DNA from 3 places in the Desulfotomaculum sp. 1211_IL3151 genome. Region 1 is predicted to be linked to each of the others. Evidence: riboswitches for the same ligand, from Rfam matches in the RefSeq annotation. Region 1 holds a riboswitch; each other region holds the start of a gene.

Region 1 (3,277 bases):
GCCAGGTTGGGTTGTACATAATCGTTAAATTCCACGATTTCCAGTTGGATGCCATCCTTCTCTAAAATAGGTTTCACTATTTTTAATATTTCAGCATGGGGTACCGGGGTAGCGCCAACCTTTAATACCTTCGCTTCTTTATCATCATTAGCAGCTTGTGGTTGTTCCTTTTCGCCGCCGCAGCCAACCAGCAGCAGGCTGAGAGATAGCAGGCAAGTTAACAGTAACGCAAACTTCTTTTTCACGGAAACTCCTCCTTAGTTTTTGTTAAATTTTTCGGCAAGTATATTGCCAAGGGTTTGCATGATTTGAACCATAATAACTAGAATGACCACGGTGGTTACCATTACTACTGAATCAAACCGCATGTAGCCGTAACGTATGGCCAGATCCCCTAGGCCACCTCCTCCCACGACACCGGCCATGGCAGAGTAACCAACCACGGCAATGGCCGTAATAGTCGTACCTAAAATAATACCAGGCAGGGCCTCAGGAAGCAGTACCTTGCGAATAATTTGCCAGGTGCTGGCCCCCATTGCCAGAGAAGCCTCGACCACCCCCCAGTTTACTTCCTTTAAAGAAGTTTCCACCATTCTAGCCACAAAGGGAGCGGCGGCAACGGTGAGGGGTACAATGGCCGCGGTGGTTCCGATGGTGGTGCCCACCACAAATTTGGTAAAGGGACCCAGGGCCAGTAATAAAATAATGAAGGGATAGGAGCGAAAGATGTTCACGATGGATCCTAAAACCCTATTAAGTGTCAAATTTTCTTTTATGTGACCCTTGTCGGTAATAACTAAAATCACACCAAGGGGGATGCCTAGAACGGAGGCAAAGACCACAGATACAATTGTCATATATAAGGTATCCCAGGTAGCTTTAATGATTTCAGGTGATAAATTAGACAGGTGGGAGAGAACTTCATTAGACATCCTTTAACACCTCAATTCTTAAACCCTGTTTCTGCAAATATGTCACTGCCTTTTGGCAACTTATATGGGAACCCATACACTCAATAATTAACATACCAAAGGCTGTATCTTGAATTTGATCAATATTACCGTAAAGGATGTTAACATCTACATCAAATTGTTTGACCAGAGTTGAAATCACTGGTTCATCGGTGGTATCACCAATGAAAGAAACTCGTATGATTTGCCCTTCACCCTTTTCTAGTAGGCGTTCCTTAACTTTGTCTGGTACATCGGTATTAATGATAGTTTGGACAAAACGTCGGGTGGTTGGGTGTTGGGGCTGGGTGAAGACATCAATGACCAAGCCGGCTTCAATGATTTTCCCTTTTTCAATGACCGCCACGGAATCGCAAATTTCTGAAATAACCTTCATTTCATGGGTAATCATCAGAATTGTTAGATCCAGTTTGCGGTTAATATCCTTTAACAGCTCTAGAATTGAGCTGGTTGTAGCAGGGTCCAGGGCCGAGGTAGCTTCATCACACAGCAGTACAATGGGGTCATTGGCTAGGGCCCGGGCGATGCCCACCCGTTGTTTCTGCCCACCGGATAGTTGGCTGGGGTAGGCATTGGCTTTATCCGTTAGGCCTACCAACTCCAATAATTTGGTAACCTTTTCTTGGCTTGTTTCTTTGTCCACACCGCTTATCTCTAAAGGGAAGGAGACATTTTCATGGACTGTTCGTGAGGATAATAGATTAAAGTGTTGGAAGATCATACCAATCTTTTGGCGACTGGCCCTTAGTCCTGCTTCACTTAATTTGGTCATTTCCTGACCATTTACTTTAATACTGCCGGAAGTAGGCTTTTCCAACATATTAACGCAGCGTATCAGGGTACTTTTACCGGCACCACTGAAACCAATGATACCGTAAATTTCGCCCTTGCGAACTCTCAAACTTACACTGTCCAGGGCCTTAACATCTCCGGCACTGGAATGATAAATCTTGGTTAGGTCTTTAATTTCTATCAATGATATCAACCTTCCTTGATTGCTGAGTTTAGTGTGCCCGTTTCTAAATAAATGAGGCCCCTTCTGGGCAGACCAGAAGAGGCCATAATATACCTATGCCCCCTCCTTATCTTTCAGAAGAATGTTCTTCTGCAGGAATTAGCACCTTTCTCAAGAAATTTCTAAGAAGGTTGCCGGGCGTCTCAGGGCCAGTCCCTCAGCCTCTCTGGATAAGAAGAATATATTATTAAATTGACTAATGATGATTTTATGCTATGTCTTTAAATTTGTCAATGATTATTTATAGGCAACTTGGAAAAACTTTTACACCTCAGAAAAAATTACCGTCCACAAACTTGCATGATTCTTCTTATAAAGAAGGAAAATAATAATGATTAAATTTAAAGGAGGGGTTGCTATGAGCCGCAGACTAAAGTCCCGGGATAATGGAAAACATAAGCAAGTTCCCAAGTATTCGACGGACCGTAAAACGGTGAAACCACCTCCGGATAATAGTGTTGGGGTTACCTATGTATAAATAAAAACGGCCGTTTTCCGGCCGTTTTTATTTATTTTGAAAAAATCAAGTGAAAGGAAGAACTTGTTTCTTTCGGGAACTTTTCCTGGGGTCTTTGAATATTTTGTCATACCTTTAAATAAGGAAGTGAGAGAGATGCTTTCCCCCGATATGGACCCTAAGGAATTAAAAGGTTTAATACCCCTGTTTACCAAAGAAGATATGGAAGAACTATTAAAAGAGATAGAAGATATCATCCGTTACGAGCAAGACATAAAAAGGCTGATGCGTTTGTTTGACAATCGAAAAATAGTGGAGGATGCCATTGATCATTTATAAAATCCTGTGATTACTGTGGATAACCATGATAAATGTGGGTAACTCTGTGGATAACGTGTTATTATTACTGAAAAACTGTTTATAACTTACTTCCAAGAATGATTAATTCAGGAATAAATTCTGTATTTCGGGCAAAAATATAGTTCACATAATCTACGCAATGAATTGCTCTGCTTCGGCAGAGAATTTTTTTGCCCATCGGATTATTCGCAAACTTTATGGCTTAATGTTTTAGATTTACAATGTTTGGTTAGTATTATAACGGTCCCTTAAAGTCTGCAGGGATTAACTTTCAAAGGGAGTGTCGCCTAGCTATTTTTCAGTAGTTGTCAGTGACACTCCCCTTCTTATTAAATGTGCTTATATATTCGTTTGCCATATAAACCCTCACAGATTTGGGTTAAAATTAACAGAACCACAAAATTAAGCAGGAAATCATAGAGTATGCTGTAGTTTCCTAAAAAGGAAAGGTTACCAACTTTAATGGCGACATAA
Region 2 (3,277 bases), on a different contig from region 1:
TACTACCCTTAATTTAATCAAGAGTTCCTATCAAACAGATAAAATGTTGGTACAAGAAACAAAAGAAAAATACAAGAAAAAGAGCACTTCGTCCTAGGCGCCGTGCTCTTTTTGACTCCTTTAGGGTACGGTCCCAATTTTTATTGACAATCTCCTTAGAAAAAAGCACCCCCTTTACACAGGAAGTGCTTTAACATGAAACCTATCCTATTTTAATCCAGCCTCTGCCCGTAGAATCTCAGCCTTATCCGTCCGCTCCCAAGGGAGGTCGAGATCCAGACGGCCGAAGTGACCGTAAGCGGCGGTTTGTTTGTAAATGGGGCGACGGAGGTCTAGGGATTTGATGATGCCAGCGGGACGCAGGTCGAAGTTTTTGTTGATTAGGTCGCTGATAACTTCGTCGCTTACTGCACCGGTCCCAAAGGTTTGCACCCTTACAGATACGGGACGGGCTACGCCGATGGCGTAGGCCAGTTGTACTTCGCATCTCTTGGCAAGACCAGCAGCCACTACGTTTTTGGCCACGTAACGGGCAGCGTAGGCTGCGGAGCGGTCTACCTTGGTGGGATCTTTGCCGGAGAAAGCACCGCCGCCGTGACGGGCCCTGCCGCCATAAGTGTCTACAATAATTTTACGCCCGGTGAGACCGGCATCGCCGTGGGGTCCGCCGATGACGAAGCGGCCGGTGGGGTTGATCAGGAAACGGGTTTTCTCATCAACTAATTCGGCCGGCAGTACAGGTAGGGCTACTTTTTCTATCATATCCTGCCGAATGGTTTCCAGCTCAACTTCTGGATGGTGTTGGGTGGAAATGACGACTGTGTCAATCCGGGCAGGTTTGTCATCTTCGTATTCCACTGTAACCTGGGTTTTACCATCGGGACGTAAGTAGTCCAGCAGGCCAGACTTACGAACCTCTGCCAAACGACGGGCTATGGTGTGGGCCAGGGAGATGGGCAGGGGCATTAATTCGGGTGTTTCATCGGTGGCATAACCAAACATCATGCCTTGGTCACCGGCACCAATGGCCTCAATTTCTGCCTCGCTTATTTCACCTGTTTTAGCTTCCAGGGCCTTGTCTACACCCATGGCAATATCCGGGGATTGTTCATCGATAGCAGTTAGCACTGCACAGGTGTCCCCATCAAAACCGTATTTAGCACGGGTATAGCCAATTTCTAAAACCGTCTCCCGCACAACTTTGGGGATATCTACATAGCACTGGCAGGATATTTCTCCTCCCACCAGCACGAGTCCGGTAGTGACAAAGGTTTCGCAGGCTACCCGGGCCAGCGGATCTCTGGCCAGAATAGAATCTAAGATAGCATCCGAAATTTGGTCGGCCACTTTATCTGGATGGCCTTCAGTTACGGATTCAGAAGTAAAAAGTTTTCTGCTCAATGGAATACCTCCCTCTATAACTTTTCCCGCTCCCATCAAAAATAAACAAACCCCTCCGGAACGGAGAGGTTATATTTTCCCAGCCTTCCTCAATCACCTCATCTGTCAGGAATAACCTTCCCGCAGGACTTGGCACCTTACGTGAGGTTGCCGGGTTTCATCGGGCCAGTCCCTCCACCTCTCTTGATGAGCACGAACATTAGCAAAATTGCCAGATTAATTTTAGCAAAGCAGACACATTGTGTCAAATAAAATCTATTAAACCTAGTGTCATCCTAAGCGATAACGTAAAATGACATAGGTGATGGTTTAAAGCTCATTGCTGCCATTTTCGGTATGGGAACTATCCACGGGCTGTAAATCCACCAACACCGTGTCAACACCAAATTTTTTAACTAGGTTCCAGGGGATTACCATATCCCGCCCAGACCTTACCAGGCCAAAATAGCGTCGGGGAGCCTCCAGCACAATGGCCACTACACTGCCTGTTTCCGGTTCTATATGCAGGTCCTTCACCGGACCCAGTTTAGCTCCATCTTTTAAGTTAACAACATCTTTAGCAGATAGCTGGGTTGCTTTAATCATAGCTAGCACCTCCTAGCCCTATGCTATGCGCTAACAGATGCATTGGTGCGTCAACTTAATCTCGGGAGGTGCGTAATTTGCTAAGAAATTTTCCCGCATAGCTGGTGATCATCTTGGCCTCATCCATACGCAATAGGAAAACTGCTAATACAAAGACCAGTAAGGCCGCCGCAATGCTCGCTCCCACTTGAACCGCCAAGCCCAATGTTCCATAGGCAGCAAAGACCCCAGCCCCGGTGACATTTACACCCCAGGCCACAGCCGCCATGGCCGTGGTGGCTAAAGCAGTTTGCCAGAGAAAAGTTAGGGCACTGGCATTCCACAGGCCGGGAATCCTTTTATTAAGAAACCAAGTCAACATCACTGTGTTAATTAGGGAAGCAATGGAGTTGGCCAGGGCCAAACCGCCGTGCTTCAAGGGACCAATCAGCAAGAGACTAAAGGCCAGGTTTATTGCCACCGTGACAGCCATTAATTTAACCGGTGTTCTTGTATCCTGCTGGGCATAAAAGGCCCTGGTTAAGATAATGTTGGCTGCCTGTCCAACCAGCCCGATGCCATAGAAAAACAGGGCCATGGCTGTCATTTCGGTGGCCTTGGGGCCAAATTGGCCGTGTTCAAAGAGCAGTTTAATTACCGGGGTAGCCAGTACCATCAGGCCCACACCGGCAGGTAAGGCAAAGAGGATTACCATGCGAATGGCCCGAAGCACTGTTTCCGCCAATTCCTGTTGTTTACCCTGGGCTGCCAGGGTGGTAATGGTTGGATAAAAGGCGGTACCAATGGCCAGGACAAAAAAGGTAATGGGCATTAGAATAATGCGGTTGGCGTAGTTTAAGGCTGAAATACTGCCTTCTGCCAGGCCTGAGGCCAAGACCCGGTCAATGATCAGGTAAATCTGATTGAGTGAGGTTCCGATGGCCACCGGCATAACCAAATAGAGAACCTTCTTGACGCCGGGATGATGACGATCCAAGGTAAAGCGGAACTTAAAACCAACTTTTTTCAGCTTGGGCACCTGCATCAATGCCGCCAGCACAAAACCCAAGACCGTTCCGGCGGCTAAGCCATCAATACCATAAATACCACCCAGGGTCAGGGCAGAAATGATAATGGTCAAGTTGGTCACGCTGACACTAAGGGCAGGAATGCCGAAGACCTGATTGGCATTGAGCAGCCCTTGGAAGACGGTGGATAGGCCATAAAATACCAGAATTGGCAGCATAATTACCGTTAGGCGGCTGGCTAAACTGGCGGTTTCTGCGCTTAGGCCAGGGGCAGTCAATTTAAC
Region 3 (3,277 bases), on a different contig from region 1:
GCTTTATCCGCGCTGAGGTTATTGCCTTTGCAGACCTGTCGGCCACTGGTTCCATGGCCAAAGCCAAAGAAAAGGGCGTCCTCCGCTTGGAAGGTAAAGAATATACCGTACAGGATGGAGATATTATAAACTTTAGATTTAATGTTTAATTTTGCATATATGGTAAATGGCAGCCCTGCCAAGGGGCTGCTTTTTCAGCCTTCCGCCAGCCGTTTTGTCATCCTGAGCTAGCGAAGGATATTTCCGGTATGAGTATGCTTTAGCCCCTACTTGAGTTAAAATATAACAAGTAAGGCATAATTACCAAACACGGGAGTCGATTTATTTGAAATGGGATGTTTTAGTGGTTGGGGGAGGCCCCGCTGGCATGATGGCGGCAGCCCGGGCAGCTATGCTGGGGGCACGGGTGCTGCTGCTGGAGAAAAATGAATCCCTGGGCAGAAAAATGCTCATTACTGGCGGGGGACGTTGCAACCTAACCAATTGTGCTGATATTAATGAAATGATTATCAATATTCCGGGCAATGGTAAATTTGTCTATGGTGCCTTACACCGATTTTCAGGCGAAGATTTAAGAAGTTTTTTACGCACCCTAGGGATTAAGACGAAAGTAGAAGAAAGAGGGCGGGTTTTTCCGGTTAGTGACCGGGCCGCTGATGTGGTTCAGGCACTTACTGGGTACCTAAAGCAAATTGGTGTGAAAATAAGTTATGCCGTTAAGGTAAGTTCTCTTTTGGTGGCTGATCAAACCTGTCAGGGTGTCAAAATAAATGACCAGGTCGTAACTGCTAAAGCAGTGGTGGTAGCCACCGGCGGGCTTTCTTATCCTGCCACTGGCAGCACCGGGGATGGTTACAAGCTGGCCCGGCAGGTGGGGCATGCGGTGACCCCATTGTTGCCTGCGGCTGTTTCCATTACCTGTAACGACCCCTGGATACTCAACCGGGAGGTGCAGGGACTTTCTTTAAAGGATGTAACCATCACCCTTTACAATCAAAAAGGAAAAACAATGGCAGCGGAGGTTGGCGATGTTATTGTAACCCACTGGGGTCTTTCGGGTCCCGGTGCTCTGCGGGTAAGCAGACCAGTGGCACTGGCCTGTCAGAAGGATAGCCAGGCTTTAATCCAAGGAAAAATAGATTTGTTCCCCGGCTACCCCTTGGGTGACCTAGAACAAAAACTAACAAAAAACCTTGGCCAAGCCGGCAAGCGTTCCATAAAAAATATTTTAGCCGAAAGCATACCAGAGAGGTTGACCAAAGTGATCCTACGGTTGGTTGATATTCCCTTAGAGCGTCCTTCAAATAGGGTAAGCCACCACGAGATAAGCAATCTGACTGCTTTATTGAAGGGTTTGCCAATTCATATAACCGGTACCAGACCCATTCAAGAGGCCACAATAACTGCCGGAGGAATTAAAGTAAATGAAATAAATCCCCGGACAATGGAATCCAAGCTGATGAAAGGTCTGTTTTTTGCCGGAGAAGTTCTGGATGTGGATGCACAAACGGGTGGTTTTAATATGCAGGTGGCCTTTAGCACTGGCTATGTGGCAGGGGAGTCTGCGGCAAATTTTATCTAATTAATATCTTGACGAAAAAGCTAAACCTATTGTACATTACAATAATAAAATAAAAATTTTGCACTTATCAAGAGTGGTGGAGGGACTGGCCCTATGAAACCCGGCAACCGGCCATTTATGGCGGCGGTGCCAACTCCTGCAGGGACTTTTGTTTCTTGAAAGATAAGGTGTGCGACGGGATTTCGATCACCCATAACGCCCTTATTGGGTGTTTTTTTATTATGGTAATTATTGGAGGATTATATGCTGCTGCCCCAAATAGCTTTAAAGATTCCACCAGCCAAGGTACTTCGTTACCTGGGCATAAAAAATTCAACGGACCATTGGCCGGAATTGCTTAGGCAGATTGAAGCGGTTATTCAAGCCGGGAAAGTTTTAGCCACACCTACGGCGGCAATTACTCAAGTACCCTTTTGTCTAGAGCAGCAGGGGGTTGTCATTGGCTCGATGCCTGACCTTGTGCTTGGAGATGCTGCATTAAGAAAAATTAGTGCTGTAAGCGTGGTGGCAGTAACAGTTGGGGAAGCTATCGAACAAGAAGTGACACGGTTATTTAATAAGGGCGAAACAACCAAGGGAGTTATTATGGATGCAGTGGGAACTGTGGCGGTGGAAGAACTGTCAGAGCAAGTAATTGGCCTGGCAGCCCGCCAGATGGGAGTAAGGGGATTATATGCCACGGCCAAGCTAGGCCCCGGTTATCAAGACATGCCGCTGGAGTATTTGCCGGCAGTGCTTCAATTGGCTGAAGCGTGGCAGATAAATATAACTTGCAATGAGTTTTGCCAGATGAAACCCTCAAAATCCCTATGTTTTTTTATTGGTTGGGTACCAGAGCCGCCTAAAATACGTGAGAAATGTGACCTGTGTCAGAAGGCTGATTGTCTATATCGTTGCTGGAATGGAAGGAGAGAAGAATTTGTCCTTTAGAGAAAGAGTTCAAAAAGAAGTTTTAATCATTGATGGTGCCATGGGTACATTGTTGCAACAGAGGGGACTTCCCGGGGGTTGGTGTCCAGAGGAATGGAACCTCAGCCAGCCCGAGATTATTAAGGAAATTCATAAACTGTATCTAGAAGCAGGGGCAGACATCATAACGACCAACACCTTTGGGGCCATCGGATTAAAATTGGCGGACTATAACCTGGCTGATCAGGTCAAAGAAATTAACCGGCAGGCCGTTATCATCGCGAAAGAGGCGGCCAGGCCATACGGAGCAATGGTAGCCGGTTCAGTGGGACCCCTGGGTAAGTTTTTGCAACCACTGGGTACCATGACCTTTGATCAAGCCTATGAGCAATTTTATGAACAATGCCTGGCAATGGTGGAGGCAGGTGTTGATTTAATCCTCTTTGAAACCTTTGGCGACATCGGAGAAATGCGTGCAGCCCTCATTGCTGCTGCAGATGCCGGCAATGTACCAGTGGTGGCTAGCTTTACCTTTGATGAAACGGGTCGCACCTTTACCGGTACCGACCCGGAAACCGCCGCAGTGGTGGCTGAAAGACTTGGTGTTGCTGCCATTGGGGTCAATTGTTCAGTGGGACCCCGTCAATTGGAAAAGGTGGTTCAGGCCCTTACAGAAAGTACGAACCTGCCGATCTTGGTTTCACCAAATGCCGGTATGCCGGAAATTATGGATGGTAAAACCGTTTTTCGGGAGACACCAGAGACCATGGCCCAGTATGCCGAGCG

What was found. A riboswitch is a leader RNA that binds a small molecule or an ion and turns the genes downstream of it on or off. The one in region 1 is predicted to bind S-adenosylmethionine.
Region 2: it holds a riboswitch for S-adenosylmethionine, as region 1 does, so the genes downstream of both, metK (methionine adenosyltransferase) here and V6C11_RS14735 (methionine ABC transporter ATP-binding protein) in region 1, are expected to answer to the same signal.
Region 3: it holds a riboswitch for S-adenosylmethionine, as region 1 does, so the genes downstream of both, V6C11_RS16520 (Vitamin B12 dependent methionine synthase activation subunit) here and V6C11_RS14735 (methionine ABC transporter ATP-binding protein) in region 1, are expected to answer to the same signal.

What each region holds. Positions count from the first base shown of each region.
Region 1 is NZ_JBAIYV010000051.1:96,818-100,094, reverse strand. Features, by position in the region: gene V6C11_RS14745 (MetQ/NlpA family ABC transporter substrate-binding protein) at 1-245, opposite strand, end outside; gene V6C11_RS14740 (methionine ABC transporter permease) at 258-932, opposite strand; gene V6C11_RS14735 (methionine ABC transporter ATP-binding protein) at 925-1,947, opposite strand; SAM riboswitch class I at 2,051-2,163, opposite strand; gene V6C11_RS14730 (hypothetical protein) at 2,600-2,782, shown strand; gene V6C11_RS14725 (hypothetical protein) at 3,133-3,277, opposite strand, start outside.
Region 2 is NZ_JBAIYV010000050.1:137,690-140,966, forward strand. Features, by position in the region: gene V6C11_RS14095 (helix-turn-helix domain-containing protein) at 1-97, shown strand, start outside; gene metK (methionine adenosyltransferase) at 208-1,401, opposite strand; SAM riboswitch class I at 1,497-1,594, opposite strand; gene V6C11_RS14105 (YlmC/YmxH family sporulation protein) at 1,711-1,986, opposite strand; gene murJ (murein biosynthesis integral membrane protein MurJ) at 2,042-3,277, opposite strand, start outside.
Region 3 is NZ_JBAIYV010000058.1:102,053-105,329, reverse strand. Features, by position in the region: gene ychF (redox-regulated ATPase YchF) at 1-149, shown strand, start outside; gene V6C11_RS16525 (NAD(P)/FAD-dependent oxidoreductase) at 326-1,582, shown strand; SAM riboswitch class I at 1,644-1,751, shown strand; gene V6C11_RS16520 (Vitamin B12 dependent methionine synthase activation subunit) at 1,826-2,512, shown strand; gene V6C11_RS16515 (homocysteine S-methyltransferase family protein) at 2,502-3,277, shown strand, end outside.